3 regions of the Arthrobacter sp. 10T419 genome follow, and region 2 is predicted to be linked to each of the others. Evidence: riboswitches for the same ligand, from Rfam matches in the RefSeq annotation. Region 2 holds a riboswitch; each other region holds the start of a gene.

Region 1 (3,262 bases), on a different contig from region 2:
CGCAGGCGCGATCTATGCCCGCTACAAGGCCGCGGGCGGCGCTGCCGGCGTCCTGGGGTTCCCCACCACCGACCAGCTGACAACCCCGGACACGATCGGGCGGTATGAACACTTCGCCGGCTCCGGCGGGGCATCCATTTACTGGACGCCAAGCACCGGTGCGCACCTCATCACGGGCGCGGTCCGTGCCAAGTGGTCGGCCCTGGGCAGGGAACGGGGGCTGCTGGGCTATCCGACGTCGGACGAGGCGCGCACCCCTGATGGCGTGGGACGCTACAGCCACTTCACAGGTTCGAGCCGTTCATCGATCTACTGGACGCCACGCACCGGGGCGCACTTCATCACGGGCGCGGTCCGTGCCAAGTGGTCGGCCCTGGGCAGGGAACGGGGGCTGCTGGGCTATCCGACGTCAGACGAGACGCGCACCCCCGATGGCGTGGGACGTTACAGCCACTTCACAGGCTCGGGCGGTTCATCGATCTACTGGTCGGCGAAGACCGGGTCGCACTATGTCCTCGGTGCGATCCGTGCCAAGTGGACGGCCCTCGGCAGGGAAAGGGGACGTCTGGGATATCCGACCCGGGACGAGTACGCAGTGTCCGTGGGCCGGGCGTCGGACTTCCAGCACGGGCGGTTGACCTGGAATAGCACAACCCGACTGGTGACCGGCTAGCGCGTGCGGGCCCCCGGGCCCCAGCGGTCCGCGTAGGACACTGCGCTCGCCGACGGTTTCCCGCGGGAGGACGCAGCTGCTTAGGCCTAGCCGGCCCCCGCACGACAGAATGGATCCATGAGCGAGGCCGGTGACTTCATTGACGCGGCGCTGCTGCGTGAGAGCTCGTGGCAGCGGGCCGAGGAAGCGCAGGCGCGATACGGCCCGGGCCTGGGGAGCTATGGCTCCTCGGTTGGCGCCGTCCGCGGCACTGTCCGCGACGCGCTGCGCCGGTACCGGTCACTCGGCCGCGACGATGTCACCGCCCTCAGCTCGGAGTTGTGGGAGGTGCCCGTCTTCGAACGCCGCCTTGCCGCCGTCGTCCTGCTGCAGTCCAGCCTGGCCCTGCTGGACAATTCGGACCTGACCCGGATCGAGGGTTTCCTGCGGACTGCGCGCCTGCGCGAGCTGGCCGATCCGCTGGCGACCGATGTCGTCGGGCCGCTGATTGCGGGACTGGACGGCCAAAACCGTTCCCGCGCGGAAACCGTGCTGGGCCGCTGGCTGCAGGACCCGGACGATTGGCTGCGGCGGGCGGCCCTGATGGCGCCGCTCCGCGAGCTACGGGCCGGGGGAGGGGATTGGGACCGTTACCGGCGCCAGGCCGGGCTGGCGGAGTCGGGCACCCCGGACGACGCCGGTCTGGTGAGGGAGGCGATCGCTGCCGTCACCTCCGGGATGGCGAAGTAGCGCTACTTGCCGGGCCGGCGCTCCACGACGGCATACGCCTTTCCGTCGAGGAACTGCCAGTCGGTCACCACCATAAAACCGAGCGCGTCCACGCGGTCATTCAGGACGTGGATATCGAAGCCGCCGTCGCGCGGTTCCGCGTCCCACGTGGCTACGTGGATTTCCTTTCCCTCGAGAACCAGCAGCTCTGTGTTGACGTCGAAATCCTCCTGCGGCTGATCGCTGAGCTGGCAAATTGCGACACAGTGGCTGTTCATAACGGGGCCTCCGCTCTGGGAATGCTGGGTGCCCTCATCCTATGGCTGGCGGGTAGCAGCGTCCTAGGCTTTCTTCCGCGCCAGGACACGGCTCCGTTATCTGAATGTGACATTCCCGCCCGGGCCCGTTACCGTAGATGGGTGCCTGTTTGTTTCCGATACGGGCGCTCCCGAGCCGATTGCCTAACTCTGCCGCGGCCTGGGATCCGAATGCTACCTTTCTGGCAGAGACGGGGAAACCACTTTTGACCTGCAGTTTTAGCAGGTCTTGGGGTGAAGCCGCACAGCGCCCGCATTGACGGGCCCGCGGCCGGGTGCCTCCCATCCGAATCCGACAGCTCACCTCGCAGGCATTGGGAGAGGCTACAAACATGACTTCAAGCATTACTTCTGCGCGCCATCGTTCCGACGCATCCGCCGGACGGGCCTCAGCATTCTCGGGCAAATCAGGCACCATCGGTCGTCAGGCCGCAGTAATCTTCGCAGCCTCCGGCCTCGTCCTCACGAGCGGAATGGCAGCCAATGCAGCCGTTGCCCCGGCCGAAAACAAGACCGCCCCGGCTTCGTCGGTTGACGTCGGCAGCAAGGTCTCCGCGCCGGTTACCGCTGATTCCGCAGTTCAGATCAGCTTCGCCCGCCCGGCAGTCGCTACCACGCCGGCGCCCGTGATCGAGCAGCCCAAGCCCGTCACCGCCCCTGCGGTTGCCGCCGCTCCGGCTGTCGCGCCTGCCCCTGCTCCGGTGCTCGCGCCGGCAGCGCCGCAGGTCAGCGTTCAGGCGAAGGCGGCCGTGGCACCTGCCTCGGCAGCCGGCGGAGCCAACGCCGCGATGCTTTCGGCCGCCTACAGCCAGATCGGCATCACCCAGGACTGCACCGCCATGGTTGAGAAGGCCCTCGGTGCGGCCGGTATCCACGTGGGCGACCTCGGTCCCCAGCAGTTCATGGGCTACGGCAAGGTTGTGGGTGCCCCGCAGCCCGGCGACATGATCGTCCAGTCCGGCCACGTCGCCATCTACGCCGGTGACGGCATGGCCATCAGCGGTGGCATGAACGGCAGCAACCAGACGATCAAGCACCCGCTGTCCTGGCTGACCGCCACGGGTGGCGTGACCTTCGTCCGCGCCAGCGCATAGCAAAAAGCGTAAGAACCTCTTTCCAGGGCCGGTGGTCGGCTGCTAAACGGCAGCTGGCCACCGGCTTTTGCGCACGTTTACGCCGGCCGGTGAGCTCAGCCGGCGTACCGCAGCAGGACGACGCCGTTGCCAAACGCGCGGGTGCCGGCGAGCGTGAGCGCGGTCCTGTCGTCTGCTGACTTGAACAAGGGATTCCCCCGCCCGATCAGCACCGGGTGGACATAAATCCAGTACTCGTCAATGAGCCCGAGCCGGCGGAAGGTATCGGCGAGGTCAGCCCCGCCCAGTGCCAAGTCGCCGCCGGGCTTCGCCTTCAGTGCCAGCACGTCATCGGCGACGACGTCGCGCACCACCGTAGTGTTCCAGTCGGCCCGTTCCAGCGTCCTGGAGTAGACAATCTTCGGCATGTCCCGCCAAATTTTGGCGAACTCGACCATAGCCGGTGTACTGGACGGATCCTGGTCCGCCGT
Region 2 (3,262 bases):
CGAGGATGACCTCGTAGCCCTCCGGGGCGCGGAAGAAGTCGCTCAGTCCGCTCCGGACCGATCCCACGAGGTTCTTGACCGGGGCCTGGCGGTGCGAGGTCCCCAGCAGCGTCGCCGCCGCAGCAGACAGGGCCTCCATCTGCTCCGGCCGGACCTTCGACGGGCCGGCGCCAAACCGGCCGTCCTTGGGCAGGAGGTTCGCGGGGATGGTGATGCTGGTGTCGCTCACAGGGGCTCCAATTTTCGGCTGGGTGTGTGGCGTGGCTTGGACGGGCTCTGCCGGGCGTGACCGGGACCCGCTATTTATTCTGCCCGACGGCCCCACGCGGGTGGGAATAAGGCCCGTCATAGTCCGGTCATTGAGACGGCGGCCCGGCGCCGGGCGGGGCGTAGTCCACAGGTCCGCGCGGCAGCCCACAGATTATCCGGACTAATTCAAAATAGGCTAGGCTGTGCGGTGACGTACGGCGGATCTCGCCAGGGCGCAACCCGCACGCTGTACGGTGGGAATGACGCAAGGACGGCGCTCGAGGAGCTGAGCTGAATGACGGATCTGATCGATACCACCGAGATGTATCTCCGGACCATCCTGGAACTTGAAGAAGAGAACATCATCGCCCTCCGCGCCCGCATCGCCGAGCGGCTCCGTCACTCCGGCCCCACCGTTTCCCAGACCGTCGGCCGCATGGAGCGCGACGGCCTCGTGGTTGTCTCCGGCGACCGGCACCTTGAACTGACCGAAACGGGCCGGAAGCGCGCCATCGAGGTCATGCGCAAGCACCGCCTGGCCGAACGGCTGCTTGCCGACGTGATCGGGCTCGACTGGGCCTACGTCCATGAGGAAGCGTGCCGCTGGGAGCACGTGATGAGCGAACGGGTCGAGCGCCGCATTTTCGAAATGCTGGACCACCCGACCGTGTCCCCCTACGGGAACCCGATTCCCGGACTCGCCGAACTGGGCGGGCTTCCGACGCCGGACCGCGGCGCCGTGGTCAACCTGCTTGACGCCATGGCCGGCTACGGCGCCGATTCGCGGATCACCGTGAGCCGGCTGGCCGAGCCGATCCAGGTCGAGCCGGAGCTGCTGGTCCAGCTGGACGAGGGCGGAATCCGTCCGGGCGCCAGGGTGTCGCTGGAGCGGGTGGGGGAGTACATCTCTGTCCGGGTCCCCGACATTGAAGGCGCCCTCGAGCTGCCTCCCGAGGTCGCCGCCCATGTGTTCGTTACGCTCGGGTAACCCGGCGTCAAAATCCTTCCGCCGGACAGCAGGTAAGTTGTGCACAGGCGAGATAACGGAATTATTACCGCCTGCCTTAATCCCCTATAGTTGATGACTAGCACTGATACTAAAGCGTTATCTGATCCGGAGCCGAGCTCTGCCAGCGGATCAGCCGGCGATTCACCTTCTGGCAGAGGCGGGGGAACCACAACCGGCTGTTGATTCAACAGCCTTGGGGTGAAGTCCGCTAGCGGCAAGCAATTCAAACTGGGACCTCCGTGGATGCCCCTGCGTCTGGATGCTTGCACCGGCGGACCGGGTCTTTGATCTCTCTGACCCGAATCCGACAGCTAACTTCGCAGGCTATCCAGAGAGGAACCGTTCTTGACCACCCAGACCGTCAGGGGCCGCCGTCGTGCGACCGGTCCCGCTCCGGAGCCACGCCCGGCCGCCGTCGTCCTCGACGAGCGCCCGCGTGACGCGCACCGCGAAGCGCGCCGCGGCCGGCGCAGCGCGTTCCGTCAGGTAACAGACTTCGCCGCTGTCAGCGGCGTGGGGCAGAAGGCAGGCATTGCCCTGGCCGCCACGGGTTTGGTCCTCACCGTTACAGTTCCGGCCACCGGCCCCGTGATGGCCACCGATGCGGCCAGGTCCGGTTCGGTTTCCGCGGCGGCCCAGCCCGAGGTCAAGGCCCCGGCCGCCGAGATCAACTTCAACCGCACGGCCGTCACCACCAAGGGTGACCCGGACAGCAAGCTCAAGCAGTTGCTGAGCGCGCAGTCCGTCGGCAGCATCACCCGGGCAGCCTCCGCGGGCAGCCTCGGGGCGCCGCTGGATTCCATGGTCACGGCCTCGCCGTTCGGCTACCGGGTCAGTCCCATCACGGGAGCCGTCGGGGAATTCCACCGGGGCCAGGACTACGCGGCCCAGTGCGGCACTCCTGTACATGCCGCCGCGAGCGGCACCGTAACCTTTTCCGGCTGGCACCCCTACGGGGGCGGCAACCGGGTCGTGATCGACCATGGCAACGGCCTGGAGACCACGTACAACCACTTGTCGTCCTCCGACGTCCACGTGGGCCAGCAGGTCTCACGTGGCGATGTGGTGGCGATGAGCGGGACCACCGGCGCCTCCACCGGCTGCCACCTCCACTTCGAGGTGATGGTCAACGGGGAAGTTGTTGACCCGCTCGGCTGGCTTTAGCCAAGCCGAGGGACCACTCGCATTTCTGTGACACGCCGTGATCTGAATGTGACATTGAGTCCCAACTGCTGTACCGTATGAAGCACGCCAACTTCTCCGAAGTTGGCGCTCTTGAGTGGATTGCCTAACTCTGCCACCGCTCAAGGTCCGTTCGCATGACATCGTCTGGCAGGGGCGGGGGAACCAATTTTGGTCTTCGCAAGAAGACCTTGGGGTTAAGTCGCAAAGCTTCCCAGGAAGCAGCGCGGCCGGGTGACTCCCATCCGAATCCGACAGCTCACCTCGTAGGCATTGGGAGAGGCTACTTTCGTGTCTTCACGCCACAATGCTGCGCGTTCTCGCGCTGGCGAGGCTCAGTTGAGCCCGCTGAATTCCATGCTCCGTGCCGCCCTTGCCGGCGCCCGGACTGGATCACACAACGCAGTTCCCGCTTTTGGCGCGTCTTCGCAGTACACCCTTCGCTAAGAAACCCGTTTCGGGGCGATCCGGCGTACCCCCAAGATGCCGGAGCGTCCTCAGTCCCGCCTGCAAGCAGCGCGGACCCAAGGATCACGAAAGAGAGAACTGAATGACTACTCGTGCAACCATTGCACGCCACCGCGCGGAGGTCACCAAGACCAACTCGCTGGCTGTCATTGCTAAGGCCGTCGGCGACAACGCCGGTGGTATGGGTCGCCAGGCCGCGGTTATCGCTGCAGCCTCCGGCCTGGTCCTGACCAGCGGTATCGCAGCCAACGCTGCCGAGACCAACGTTCAGCGTGAATCGACTTCCGCTTCGGCCATGGAAGTACAGTCCAACGCACCGGCCACGATCTCCGCGGCCTCCAGCATCGCGATCTC
Region 3 (3,262 bases), on a different contig from region 2:
GCCCGCGGCCGCAAGGGCAGCACCGCGGAGCGGACCGCCGACGCCGATACCCCGGACCCCGCGGGACGGTCCTGAAGGTCCGGGTGGTAGTTTTGACCCATGCGCACTCTCGTTGTCGACCACCCGCTGGTCGCCCATAAACTCACCGTTCTGCGGGACAAGAACACCCCGTCCCCGGTCTTCCGCCAGCTCACCGAGGAGCTCGTCACGCTCCTGGCCTATGAGGCAACCCGGGACGTCCGCACCGAGCCGGTGACCATCGAGACGCCGGTCAGCACCACCGTCGGCACGGCTTTCACCAAGCCCACCCCGCTGGTGGTTCCGATCCTGCGCGCCGGTCTCGGCATGCTGGAGGGCATGACCAAGCTGGTGCCCACCGCCGAGGTAGGCTTCCTGGGCATGGCCCGGGACGAAGAGACCCTTGACATCATCACCTACGCCGAGCGCCTCCCGGAGAACCTGACAGACCGGCAGATCTTCGTCCTGGACCCGATGCTCGCCACCGGCGGCACCCTGCGCGAGGCGATCAAGTTCCTCTTCAAGCGCGGCGCCTCGGACGTCACCTGCATCTGCCTGCTGGCCGCCCCGGAGGGCCTGGCCAAGCTGGAAGAAGAGCTCTCGGACGCCAACGTGACCATCGTGCTGGCCTCCATCGACGAGAAGCTCAATGAAAAGTCGTACATTGTGCCCGGGCTGGGCGACGCCGGAGACCGCCTGTACGGCATCGCGGTCTAGCCGCCGGCGTGCACCGCTGCCCCTCGCGGGTAGGGCGGTTGAAACGTCCCCGCGGTCAAGGGTTCCGGCGTAAGGCGTCCGGGACTAGCCTGTGCCCATGGACTGGAAACTTGAACTCGTGTTTGTCCCCGTGTCGGATGTGGACCGGGCCAAGGACTTCTATGTGAACAAGGTCGGCTTCAACGCCGACTACGACGAACGGCCCACGCCAGGCATCCGTTTCGTCCAGCTGACCCCGCCGGGTTCCGGGTGCTCGATCGCGATCGGCGAGGGCCTCAACGACGCCCCGCCCGGCACCGCCCCCGGCCTGCAGCTGGTCGTCAGCGACATCCAGGCGGCGCACCAGCAACTCAAGGACAACGGTGTGGACGTCAGCGACATCGATGTCCAGGACTGGGGGCATTTCGTCTACTTCGCCGATCCCGACGGTAACAAATGGGGGGTGCAGTACATCCCCAACCGTCCGAACGGCTAGCGCGGCGGCGCGGTTCCGTAGCGCGGCCCGTATTCCGAAGGCGGCGCGGCGGCAGGCGCACGCGGCAGGCGCACGTGAGGCCCCGGATCCCAAGATCCGGGGCCTCACTCATGGCTTGCAGCCTCGGCCGCGCTTAGTACCAGTTGTTCGCGTAGTGGAAGTTCAGGGCGCCGCACGGTGAACCGTAGCGGTCCTGCACGTACTGCAGTCCCCAGTTGATCTGGGTCCGGTAGTTGGTCCGGTAATCGGCGCCGGCGCTGGCCATCTTTTCGGCGGGCAGCGACTGGACCACGCCGTAAGCGCCGCTGCTGGCGTTGGTAGCCGTGGTCTTCCAGTCGGACTCCCTGGTCCACAACTTCATCAGGCACTGCATCTCGCTCGGGGCCCAGCCGTGGGCGGGCAGCTGAGAGGCGGCGTAGGCCTGCGCACCGGCGGGGTCGTCAATGGCGACCGGCTTCGCGGGAGCAGGCGCCTTGGCAGCCGGAGCCGGCGCCTTGGCCGCCGGGGCCTTGGCGGGCTTGATTTTGGAGGCCTGGGCCTCCACGCTCATCGGGGCGGGCGAGGTGGGCGTGTTGCTGCCGACGCGTTCGAAGTCCAGGGTCTGCAGGGACGCGGCAGTGTCTTTCGACGCTTCGGCCGTATGCGCGGCAGTGCCGGAGGCCTGGCCCGCGGCCCCTGCCCCCAGCAGGACGGCGAAAGCGGTGGCTACGACGGCGGCGCGCTTGCCATTGGTCCGGGCACGGGGCCGGGACGGGCTCGAAGTGTGCTTCGCCGGCTCGGCGCGGTGGCGCGCGCGCTCGGCGTCGGACGTGCGTTTAGCGCCTTCTGGGCGCGTGGGTGCCTTGATTTCAGTCATGTTCGCCTCTCAACGCCTACGGAGTTAGCTGTCGGGTTCGGATGCGAAATCCGGCCGCACGGAATCTCGACGTGGCGGCTTAACCCCAAGGGTGCATGGATGCAGAATGCCCGGGAACTCTGGGTTCCCCGTCTCTGCCTGGTCCATGGGAATCCGGGTAGCGGCAGAGTTTGGCGTCAGCCCGGACACGCGGCCAGATCGATGGCCGCACCCTAAAACGGTACCGGACTTTCAATCAGATGTCACATTTAGGTAACGGCTGGCCCCTGCTGCGGAGCGGCGTCTTGCCTTCACGGCCGCCGCGTGGGTGCCCGTTTCGACGGTTCCGTGCCCGCTCGACGCCGGTAAGCATCGAGCGGGCACGGAACCGTCGAAACGGCGCGCCGGAGACGGAGGCAAGCGGGGGAGAGGAGCCTACTTCGCCAGCGTGTACACGGTGGCGTTCCCCACGGTCTGGGCCTGGTAGTTGGCCGCGACCCAGCTGGCGACCTCGGAGTTGCCGCCGCGGCCCCCGCCCGGGCCGCCCGTGCCGCCGGAGATGAAGTAGCCGATCTCGCCGCGGTCCACCATCGCTTGGAACTGCGCGAGCGTGGGGTACGGGTCGCCGCCGTTCCAGCCGCCCAGCGCGATCACATTGGTGCCGGTGGCGAGTTCCAGGCTGGCGGCCTGGGTGGCGCCGGAGACAATCCCGGACCATTTGGCGCCGGAGGACTTCAGCAACGCTGTCAGCTCAGCCGACGCCGTATCCGTGCCGGGTCCGCCGGGACCGCCGGCGGCCGCGCCGCTGGAACCGGCGATCCCGCCGTCCGGCCTGCCGGCCGCCCCGAAGCCGCCGCCCATCGCGGACGCGGTGGGCCCGGAGGTGGGGATTGACCCCGAATGCGGCTGGGCCGCCGTCGCCAGCGTCCAGGCGGTGGTCCCGAGCCCGCCGGCCAGAAGCGAAAGGACCACGACGCCGGCCGCAGCGGCTTTGCGGAGCCGGGCCGGGAGCGCCGCCAGGCTGTCCACCCGGAGCAGCAGCGCCGCGGCGGCCAGCACGCCCAGGACGACGGCGGTCACCCGGAGCCCGGGCAGCCATGCCGGGTCGCGGCCCAGGAGCACGGCGGACCAGACCGAGGCAGCCAACACCGTCACGGCCAGGACCATCCGAGCGGGCCAGTGGGTCCGGCCGCGCCACAGTTCCGCCGAGCCGATGC

The links. Region 2 has a riboswitch for cyclic di-AMP ahead of AC1DBD_RS09325 (M23 family metallopeptidase). Riboswitches for the same ligand answer to the same signal wherever they lie in the genome.
Region 1: another riboswitch for cyclic di-AMP. It lies ahead of AC1DBD_RS05285 (hypothetical protein); the one in region 2 lies ahead of AC1DBD_RS09325 (M23 family metallopeptidase).
Region 3: another riboswitch for cyclic di-AMP. It lies ahead of AC1DBD_RS15765 (aggregation-promoting factor C-terminal-like domain-containing protein); the one in region 2 lies ahead of AC1DBD_RS09325 (M23 family metallopeptidase).

Annotation. Positions count from the first base shown of each region.
Region 1 covers NZ_JBFTHF010000002.1:366,156-369,417, forward strand. Annotated here, with positions in the region: gene AC1DBD_RS05270 (Ig-like domain-containing protein) at 1-673, shown strand, start outside; gene AC1DBD_RS05275 (DNA alkylation repair protein) at 791-1,402, shown strand; gene AC1DBD_RS05280 (hypothetical protein) at 1,405-1,659, opposite strand; cyclic di-AMP (ydaO/yuaA leader) riboswitch at 1,861-2,026, shown strand; gene AC1DBD_RS05285 (hypothetical protein) at 2,031-2,792, shown strand; gene AC1DBD_RS05290 (dihydrofolate reductase family protein) at 2,888-3,262, opposite strand, start outside.
Region 2 covers NZ_JBFTHF010000004.1:95,796-99,057, forward strand. Annotated here, with positions in the region: gene serC (phosphoserine transaminase) at 1-229, opposite strand, end outside; gene AC1DBD_RS09320 (iron-dependent transcriptional repressor DtxR) at 545-1,237, shown strand; cyclic di-AMP (ydaO/yuaA leader) riboswitch at 1,380-1,599, shown strand; gene AC1DBD_RS09325 (M23 family metallopeptidase) at 1,604-2,422, shown strand; cyclic di-AMP (ydaO/yuaA leader) riboswitch at 2,569-2,727, shown strand; gene AC1DBD_RS09330 (NlpC/P60 family protein) at 2,991-3,262, shown strand, end outside.
Region 3 covers NZ_JBFTHF010000010.1:95,243-98,504, forward strand. Annotated here, with positions in the region: gene AC1DBD_RS15750 (phosphatase PAP2 family protein) at 1-75, shown strand, start outside; gene upp (uracil phosphoribosyltransferase) at 100-735, shown strand; gene AC1DBD_RS15760 (VOC family protein) at 833-1,210, shown strand; gene AC1DBD_RS15765 (aggregation-promoting factor C-terminal-like domain-containing protein) at 1,344-2,066, opposite strand; cyclic di-AMP (ydaO/yuaA leader) riboswitch at 2,065-2,245, opposite strand; gene AC1DBD_RS15770 (glycosyltransferase family 39 protein) at 2,481-3,262, opposite strand, start outside.